3 regions of the Mesorhizobium sp. M0306 genome follow, and region 3 is predicted to be linked to each of the others. Evidence: predicted binding sites of a transcription regulator. Region 3 holds the regulator's gene; each other region holds the start of a gene.
The links. The regulator LexA, encoded in region 3, represses DNA repair genes until DNA is damaged. The targets are predictions, from matches to a motif close to TGTTCNNNNTGTGTTCNG.

Region 1: a site for LexA is predicted at 2,075-2,092, ahead of recA (recombinase RecA). Genes of this name have one in related genera too.
Region 2: a site for LexA is predicted at 2,234-2,251, ahead of NKI95_RS04235 (helicase-related protein). Genes of this name have one in related genera too.

The regions. Positions count from the first base shown of each region.
Region 1 covers NZ_JAMYRY010000002.1:86,713-89,968, forward strand. The annotation lists gene alaS (alanine--tRNA ligase) at 1-592, opposite strand, end outside; gene recA (recombinase RecA) at 852-1,949, opposite strand; gene NKI95_RS05355 (PfkB family carbohydrate kinase) at 2,228-3,160, shown strand; gene NKI95_RS05360 (TfoX/Sxy family protein) at 3,195-3,256, opposite strand, start outside.
Region 2 covers NZ_JAMYRY010000001.1:812,605-815,860, reverse strand. The annotation lists gene NKI95_RS04235 (helicase-related protein) at 1-2,067, opposite strand, end outside; gene phbB (acetoacetyl-CoA reductase) at 2,797-3,256, opposite strand, start outside.
Region 3 covers NZ_JAMYRY010000037.1:36,231-39,486, forward strand. The annotation lists partial or broken gene kynU (kynureninase) at 1-423, opposite strand, end outside; gene lexA (transcriptional repressor LexA) at 873-1,607, shown strand; gene NKI95_RS30350 (ComEC/Rec2 family competence protein) at 1,601-3,256, opposite strand, start outside.

The DNA.
Region 1 (3,256 bases), on a different contig from region 3:
AACGGTCGCCATCCTCCTCGGGGCTGCCGGGAGGGCCGCCCCAGATATGCTCGCCACGGTCGATGAATATCTCCGAACACGGCCCGCAAGGTCCGGTGTCGCCCATTGCCCAGAAATTGTCCGAAGTCGCGATGCGGATGATGCGATCGTCGGAAAAGCCGGCGATCTTCTTCCAATACGAGGCCGCCTCGTCGTCGGTGTGGTAGACTGTGACCAGCAGTTTGTCCTTCTTCAGGCCGAACTCCCTGGTGATCAGGTTCCAGGCAAGCTCTATGGCCCGCTCCTTGAAATAGTCGCCGAAGGAGAAGTTGCCGAGCATCTCGAAGAAGGTCAGGTGGCGCGCAGTGTAGCCGACATTGTCGAGGTCGTTGTGCTTGCCGCCGGCGCGAACACTCTTCTGGGCAGTCGTGGCGCGCGAATAGGGCCGCTTCTCCAGACCGGTGAAAACGTTCTTGAACTGCACCATGCCGGCATTGGTGAACATCAGCGTCGGGTCATTGCGCGGCACCAGTGGGCTCGACGCGACGACCTCGTGACCTTCCTTGCGAAAATAGTCGAGAAATGCCGACCGGATCTCGTTGACGCCACTCATGAATACTGCCTTTTCGAGAGAACCGCCGGCTGCCGGCGGAAAATAGACATGGCCTTTTAGCGGTCGCACCGCAGCCTGTCCAGAAACACCAAATGGGCTCAAATCCCGGCTTTCACCAGCGCTTTGAAATGCGTCTGACTCGCCGTCAAACGCGAACCGCCGGCACGGGGCCGGCGGTTCGAAACGCATCGATTACGCAAACTCAAAATCAAAACATCAAATCGAAACCTGGCTGACGCTCCGCGAGGCGTCGCTTGCCCTACATCGCCCCGGCGTCGTCCTCGAAACCGTCGTCGCTGCTTTCGGAGCCGCCGTTTTCAAGGAATTTCTCAGCGATCAGCCCGGCATTCTGCCTCAGCGCCAGCTCGATCTCGCGCGCCGTGTCGGGATTGTCGCGCAGGAACAGTTTTGCGTTTTCGCGGCCCTGGCCGAGACGCTGCGAATTGTAGGAGAACCAGGCGCCCGACTTTTCGACCACGCCCGCCTTGACGCCGAGATCGACCAGCTCGCCGGTCTTGGAGACGCCCTCGCCATACATGATGTCGAACTCGACCACCTTGAAGGGCGGCGCCAGCTTGTTCTTGACGACCTTGACGCGGGTCTGGTTGCCGACGACCTCGTCGCGATCCTTGACCGAGCCGATGCGCCGGATGTCGAGGCGGACCGAAGCATAGAATTTCAGCGCATTGCCGCCGGTCGTCGTCTCGGGCGACCCGAACATGACGCCGATCTTCATGCGGATCTGGTTGATGAAGATGACCATGGTGTTGGAGCGCGAGATCGAGGCGGTGAGCTTGCGCAGCGCCTGGCTCATCAGGCGGGCCTGCAGGCCGGGCAGCGAATCGCCCATCTCGCCTTCGATTTCCGCCCGCGGCGTCAGCGCCGCCACCGAATCGACCACCAGCACGTCGATGGCGCCGGAGCGCACCAGCGTGTCGCAGATCTCCAGCGCCTGCTCGCCGGTATCGGGCTGCGAGATCAGCAGGTTTTCAAGATCGACGCCGAGCTTGCGGGCATAGACCGGGTCGAGCGCATGCTCGGCATCGACGAAGGCGCAGATGCCGCCCTTCTTCTGGGCTTCGGCCACTGTGTGCAGCGCCAGCGTCGTCTTGCCCGAGCTTTCCGGCCCGTAGATCTCGACGATGCGGCCGCGCGGCAGGCCGCCGACGCCAAGCGCGATATCCAGCCCAAGCGAGCCGGTCGGCACCGTTTCGATCTCGACAACCTGCTCGTTCGCGCCGAGCCGCATGATCGAGCCCTTGCCGAAGGCACGCTCGATTTGCGACAGCGCCGCATCCAGAGCCTTTGATTTGTCCACCGCTTTGTCCTCTACAAGCCGCAAAGAATTCTGAGCCATGATACATCACCCCGTGGTCGTCAATGGAGGCCGGACAATCCCGCAATCCCTTAAAAGAATGTACCTCATTTGTTCTCATTTGTCAATGAGCACCAAGGGCTTGAAAAATAATGGATATCCATATTTGTTCTATTTTTGTTTCGCAATTTTGCTTCCGGATATATCCCGCCTCGCATGCTGCGCCGTTGCCGTCACCATCCGAATCGGACCCGCGATTGCAGGGTTCCGCCCGGCGACCTAGTCTCCTCCCGGGCAACAGCTAAGGGCATTTTGCCGGCATGATGAAATCCCCGACGATCCTGGCCGTGGGCGGCGCCTATATCGAGCGGCGCGGCCGGGTTGCCGGCGCCTTCGTGCCAGCCGCCTTGAACCCCGGCACGATGCACGAGCATGTTGGTGGCGCCGTCTTCAACGCCTTGCGCTGGGCGATGCGGCGCGGCGTCTCGGCCTCGTTGCTATCGGTGCGCGGCGGCGATGCCCTTGGCGACACGGTTTTACGCGCCGTCACCGAGGCCGGCATTGTCGACCTGTCGGCGGTGTTCCTCGACCGGGCAACGCCAAGCCATACGATCCTGATCGATAGCGACGGCCGGCTGATCGCCGGCCTTGCCGATATGGTGCTCTACGAACTGGCGCTTCCCAAGCAGATCCGCCGCGCCAAGGTGCGTGACGCCATCGGTTCGGCCGACGCGGTGCTGTGCGATGCCAACCTGCCGTCGACCGCGCTGGAGCGGCTGGCGGCACTCGCCGCCGGCAAGCCGGTGTTTGCGCTTGCAGTCTCGCCCAGCAAAGCGGCGCGGCTGACGCCGGTGCTTGATCTTCTGGCGATGGCGTTCATGAACCGGCACGAGGCCGGCGTGCTCGCCGGCGCCGACATCGATGCTGGCGATCAAGGTATCGTCGACGGCCTGAGACGCGCCGGCCTGAAGAGCGGCGTGGTCACTGCCGGCGACGGACCGGTGCTCGGTTTCGACCAATTGGGCGCGTTCTCGATCTCGCCACCGCCGTTACAAAAGCGGACCGATGCGGCCGGCGCCGGCGACGCATTGGCCGGCGCGACGATCGCCGCCCTGCTGCGCGGCCTGACGCTGCGCGTAGCACTACGTGAAGGCGTTGCCGCCGCGATGCTCGTCGTCGAGAGCGCCGCCTTCACCAGCGCTGGCTTTGCCGAAGCGCTGGCGCTCGTGCCCGAGGCGCGGGACCTGGCGTGAAATGCGGCCCAGAATTGCCGAAGCATGGCGCAGCCTATTTGCCGGCGCGCCGTCCTGCCTCGTAGGCGCGGCGCGCCCAGATCGCCATCTCGTCGG
Region 2 (3,256 bases), on a different contig from region 3:
CAGCGCCGGTACAAAGACGTGGTAGGCGCCGAAGCGCACGCCGAGACGGCGAAGCGCCGCGCGGCCTTCCTGGTCGAGCGACTTCATCTCGTCGGCGATGTCGCGACGGTTGATGAGGCCGAAATGCTCGACAAGCTGGAAAGCGATGCCGCGGCCGATGCCGGTGATCTGCTCGGCATTCTTGAGATCGACCAGCGGCTTCAGCAGGGATTCGATCTGGAAGTTGACGAAGCGCTCGGCGCGCGCCGCAACCTTGTCGCGGGCCGGGCCGGTGAGTTGCTCGTCGGCGAGCAGAACGAGACGTGGCTTCAAAGCGTCTTCGCCAGCAACCAGTGTGCCGATCGGAGCGCCGATCCAGCGCAGCGTGCCATCCGAACCCAGCGCGATGTCGCCATTGGCCGAGGCGCCGAAGCGCTCGGCCCGCGCCTCGAACTCGGCGGCAAGCGCCTTCTGCGCCGCCGCCCGCACCGCCTTGGCGTCCTCGCCGCCGGCGCTCTGGTCGGCGGTGAAGCGGAAACCCTGCAACTCGCCGACGTGATGGCCTTCGACGAGGACGGTTCCGGTTGGGCTGATTTCGGCTTCAGGCATCGTGTTTTCTCTAAGGCGCCGCATGAGGACGGAAGTCCTGCGGTCTACAAAACGTTTCGTCAACCGCTCATGCAGCGCATCCGACAATCTGTCTTCGATTTCGCGCGTCTTTTCCTGCCAGTGTGCCCGATCGGCCAGCCAGCCGGGCCGGTTGGAAACGAAGGTCCATGTGCGGATCTGGGCAATCCTGTGCGATAGTGTGTCGATATCGCCTTCGGTGGTGTCGGCACGGCGCACCTGCTCGGCCATGTAGTTCTCGTCGACATGGCCGTGCCTGGCAAGGTCCATGTAGATGGAGGCGATCAAGTCGGCGTGCTGGGCCGGCGCGATCTTCCTGTAGTCGGGCAGCGCGCAGGCTTCCCACAGCAGCGCCACGCGCCTGGCATCGGTGGTGAGTGCCCAGATGTCCTCGTCGCGCGACAGATGCTCGAGCGCCTGCGCGTCTACGGCCGGCAGTGCGCGCGTCAGGCCCTCGACCGGGGCGTTGGTCTCGATCGAGCGCTTCAGCGCATCGAGGTTGGCGAAATCGAAATGCGCGGTGCGCCACTGCAGCACTTTCACCGGATCGAACTCATGCGCCTCGATCTTCTTGACCAGTTCCTCATCCAGCGGATCGACCTGACCGGTGACGCCAAAGGTGCCGTCGCGCAGATGCCGGCCGGCGCGGCCGGCAATCTGGCCAAGCTCGGCCGCCGTCAGGTTGCGGTACTGGTAGCCGTCGAATTTACGGTTCTGGGCGAAGGCGACGTGGTCGAGGTCGAGGTTGAGGCCCATGCCGATGGCGTCGGTGGCGACGAGGTAGTCGACGTCGCCCGACTGGAACAGCGCCACCTGGGCGTTGCGGGTGCGCGGGCTGAGTGCGCCGAGCACGACGGCGGCACCGCCCTGCTGGCGGCGGATCAGCTCGGCGATGGCATAGACCTCGTCGGCCGAGAAAGCGACGATCGCGGTGCGCCGCGGCAGGCGGGTCAGCTTCTTCGAGCCGGCATAGGCAAGATGCGATAGGCGTGGCCGGGTCACCACCGACACGCCCCGCAGCAGGCGCTGCAGGATGCCGTGCATGGTGGCCGCACCCAGCAGCAGCGTCTCCTGGCGGCCGCGCAGATGCAGGATGCGATCGGTGAAGATGTGGCCGCGTTCGAGATCGCCGGCGAGCTGGACCTCGTCAATGGCAACGAAGGCGGCGTCGGTCTCGCGCGGCATCGCTTCCACAGTGCAGACCGAGTATTTCGCGCCCGCCGGCTGGATCTTTTCCTCGCCGGTGATGAGCGCAACCTTATGGGCGCCGACCTTCTCGCAGACGCGCGTATAGACCTCGCGGGCAAGCAGCCTGAGCGGCAGGCCGATGACGCCGCTTTCATGCGCCACCATGCGTTCGATGGCGAGATGGGTCTTGCCGGTGTTGGTCGGGCCGAGCACGGCCGTCACGTCTCGACCCGACAGGATCAGCGGTTCAGTGTGTTTCGGATGGATGTTCATCGGCCTGGAAATAAGGCTCTCTGCCTCGCATTGTCGGGAGCGCGCCCATATTGGCCGCGTATGACAGGCGACACATAGGGATTTCGGGCGCGAAGCGAAAGCGGAATGTGCCGAGGGCAGGCGATTGGTTGCTTCGAAGCCAGAAAATCTGTTCCCGATTAACAATTGGAACGAGTCTGGAACGAATCAGCTACGAATCACTGACTCCCGCTGATTCAGGGTTTGTTCACGGCTACATCTGGGCTTTCTGCCGGCGAGTCTCACCACATGCTGAATCACGGAAACTGGCCCGATTCATGCAAGCGGCATCCAAGCGAGCACCGCGGTTAACCTTTGCCGGTGAATGATCGTGGCCAGCCAATCTGCTCCGCCCAACATTATGAAATTATTGATGTTTCCTAATGCGCTTTAATCATTTCGAGGGTGTTTTCAGCTCTCGTCGTTAACGTTCCGCTCAAAGCCGGAACGAATCGGCGACGAATCAGCGATAGGCAAAGTTTCTTGGTTTGTTCACCGCAGCATGTTGTGTCGTGAACAGCTTTTCCACCGAGAATCCACAGGCCGCCGGACGAGTTGTGCACAGGTTGCGCAGTTGCCGTTAACCTTTGCGTGCCAGTTTGGGGCAGTGTCTGCGCCGCGATTTTGCAGCGGGAAAGGCTGCTATGGAACGGGCCGTTTCGCAGGGCCCGTTCATTCAGCGCGTATCTGTCTCAACGCAAAGATAAACGATCAGGCGATGTACTGGCCGCCATTAGCGCTGATGGTCGACCCGGTGATGAAACCGGCATCGTCGGAAGCGAGGAAGACGACGCAGCGCGCGATCTCCTCCGGCTCGCCGAGACGGCCGACCGGGATCTGCGGGATGACACGCTCGTTGAGGACCTTCTCGTCCATCGCCTTGACCATCTCGGTGGCGATATAGCCGGGGCAAATGACGTTGACGGTGATGCCGGCGCGCGCGCCTTCCTGGGCCAGTGCCTTGGTGAAGCCGATATCGCCCGCCTTCGAGGCCGAATAATTGACCTGGCCGACCTGGCCTTTCTGGCCGTTGATCGAGGAGATGGTGATGATGCGACCGAACTTGCGGTCGCGCATGCCGCCCCACAACGGATGCGTCATGTTGAAGACGCCGGAAAGGTTGGTGTCGAGGACCTCCTTCCATTGCTCTCGCGTCATCTTGTGGAACATC
Region 3 (3,256 bases):
CGTCGAAACCACACCTTCAGCCATGTAAAGGTCTGTCGGAAAGCTATCGCCCTCGGCGACGATGACCCGCCGCTGCGGACGCATGGCCATGGCGGCGTGCAGCAGCTTGTAGATGTTGACCGACGTCGTGTCGCAGACCACCGTCTGGCCGGTCGCGGCACCGATCAGGCGCCCGAGCTGGTCGCCAAGTTCAAGCGGCATGTTGAACCAGCCGGCCGTGTTCCATGCGCGGATGAGATCATGCGACCATTCCTCGGTCGCGGCCTTGTACAGTTCATCGAAAGCGGCACGTGAAGCAGCTCCTAGCGAATTGCCGTCGAGATAGATCACTCCTTGCGGCAACACAAAACGGTCGCGCATCGCGCGCAGCGGATCTGCGGCATCCATCGCCTTTATGGCCGCGAGATCGGGAATTCCTGTCATGATTTGCCTGCTCCCCCAAAGATTCAACGCAACGCCGGACACGCATCGACTGTTCTTCCATTACCGGGTAGCGCGCAGCAAGGCTCCACCAGCGAGAAGCAGCCTGACCAGGCGGTGGAAACCCGGAGTTAACCCGAGGTTGGCGTTTTGAGTTCGTTTCGTTCACGGTGCATTGACCAAACCGCACAGTCGATACGGGTTCAATTCCGTGCCCTTTTGCCGACCGACGGCCGATGCCAGTGGCGCCTTCTAGGAAGCCAGAAGGGCGCAAACGACAGCAGAATCAAGGCGATGAGGCTCGCGGCGGGTGAAAATGCGGCATTCCGGTAGGGGCGTGGTTTGTTTCCCGAGCCTTAACGCATTCATTAAACTTTAAACAGTTGCGGAACACAACTGGAACAGATAGTGTTTGTTCTGGGTTTGTTTTTCTGATTCTGTTGGGGGTCGCTATGCTGACACGCAAACAACACGAACTGCTTATGTTCATCCACGAAAGGTTGAAGGAAAGCGGTATTCCGCCCTCCTTCGACGAGATGAAGGAAGCGCTCGACCTGGCTTCCAAATCGGGAATCCATCGGCTGATAACGGCGCTGGAGGAGCGCGGCTTCATTCGCCGTTTGCCCAACCGGGCCCGTGCGCTGGAGGTGCTGCGCCTGCCTGACTCGATCGCCCCCGGCCTCAATGCGGCACGCAAGTTCTCGCCGAGTGTCATCCAGGGCAGTCTTGGGCAAGGTGCCCCTCGGCAGGGCAAGCCGACATCGTCGCGCGTCCCTGCAGCCGGCAATGACGACGATGTCGTCGCCGCCGTTTCGATCCCGGTGATGGGCCGCATCGCCGCCGGTGTGCCGATCGACGCCATCCAGCACCAGACGCATTCGATTTCGGTGCCGCCGGATATGATCATGGGCGGCGAGCATTATGCGCTCGAGGTCAAAGGCGATTCGATGATCGAGGCTGGCATTTTCGACGGCGACACGGTGATCATCCGCAATGCCGATACGGCGAGCCCCGGTGAGATCGTGGTGGCACTGGTCGACGAGGAGGAAGCGACGCTGAAGCGGTTCCGCCGCAAGGGCGCCTCGATCGCCCTGGAAGCCGCCAATCCGGCCTACGAGACGCGCATCTTCGGACCAGACAGGGTCAAGGTGCAAGGCAAGCTCGTCGGACTGATCCGCCGCTACTGAGCTCCGCCCTTGGCGCCGGCTTTGGGTTTGTCGGCCCTGCGGTATGGCGGCAGGCCCCGCGCCGCGCGTGAAAATTTCCGCTGCACGTGCCAGGGCCGGTATGATTTTTCGACGGCAAAGCGGATTTCGGCGCGTGTTGCCGCTTGTGGATCGAAATAGACGGCCGCACTTCCCGCGCGCGCCAGTTGCCGTTTGGTGACGACGAGGACCAGCCGGTCGTAGTAGCAGGGATTATGGGCGGTGGCGTCGTCGATGACGATCAAGCTGGCAAAGGCGCAGGCTGGCCGTGCAGTATCGCGGTCCTTGGCTTGCGCGATGATCGCGCCGGATGGATGCCTGGCAAGGCAGAGGCCGTCCGTGCAAATGAACGGTATGCCCGGCGGTAGGTCGGCCGGATCGGCAATGTCGAATTGCGGATCGTTCTTTCCAGGTGTTTCCGGCGCGACGATAGCCTCTGATGTGAGCGCGCGTTTCCAGTTGTCGATGGTGAACTCATTCGGGCGTGCCCGGTTGACCGCGAGTTCACCGCTGCCGATCGGCAGCGCGACCAGCCGTGCGTCCTCCGAGATCAATACATCGGGTACGCGCGTCTGCGTTGTCGTTAGCAAGCCGGCGAGCGCAAAAGGAAGTGCCGCGAGCCGCAACCAGGTCGTCGCCATGCTGGCAATGACGAGGGCGATCGTCACCAAAAGGACGGATCTCAGCGAAATCAGCCCGACCGCATCGATCGGCGAGCGCTCGGAGATCCACCCGGACAGGGCGATCATCGCCGTCAGCCCCTTGCCCATCACGTAGAGGAAAGGCCCATCCGCGCCGAACGGCATCGCCAGCGCACTGAGGACGGCGAAGGGCATGACGACCAGTGAGACGATAGGCATGATGGCCAGATTGGCGAACAGGCTGAGCGGCGCCACGCGCTGGAAATGCCATATGGCGAAAAGCGCCGTGGCGCTCCCTGCAATGATCGAGGTCATCGCCAGGCCGCCCATGCCCAGCAGGACCTTTCGAGTGGCAAAGCGTAGCGGCGACCGCCGGGGCGGCGGCGTGGTGGCCCTGCCGGCGCGGTAATCAGACCAGCCTGCATAGGCGCCGACAAGGGCCGCCGTCGCGGCGAAGGACATCTGGAAGCTCGGACCGACCACCTCGTGCGGCGACACCAGAATGACGGCGATGGCCGAGATCGCCAGGTTGCGCATGGTGAGCGCGGTCCGGTCGAACAGCACGGCGATAAGCATCACCGCCAGCATGATGAAGCTGCGTTCGGCCGCTACCACAATGCCGGAAAAGACGAGGTAGGCCGCAATCGAAAAAAGCGCGGCGGCCGCGGCATATTTCTTGACCGGCCGTCGCGATGAGAAATCGGGAAACAGCGCAAAGGCGCCGCGTAGCAGCGCCATGATGGTGCCGGCGACCAACGCCATATGCAGCCCCGAGATGGAGATGATGTGGTAGATGCCTGTGCGCCGCATCGCTTCGTTGATCTCCTCGGGAATGCCGGCGCGCACGCCGACGATTAGCGCAGCAGCAATCTCGCCCTCGGCGCCGCCGATGCGGCTGCGGATATGGTCGGCGATGGATTCGCGCGCGTCTTCGATCGCGGAAGAAAGCCGCGCGGCAAGCGGCATGCTGCCCGACGACACGACTTTCGG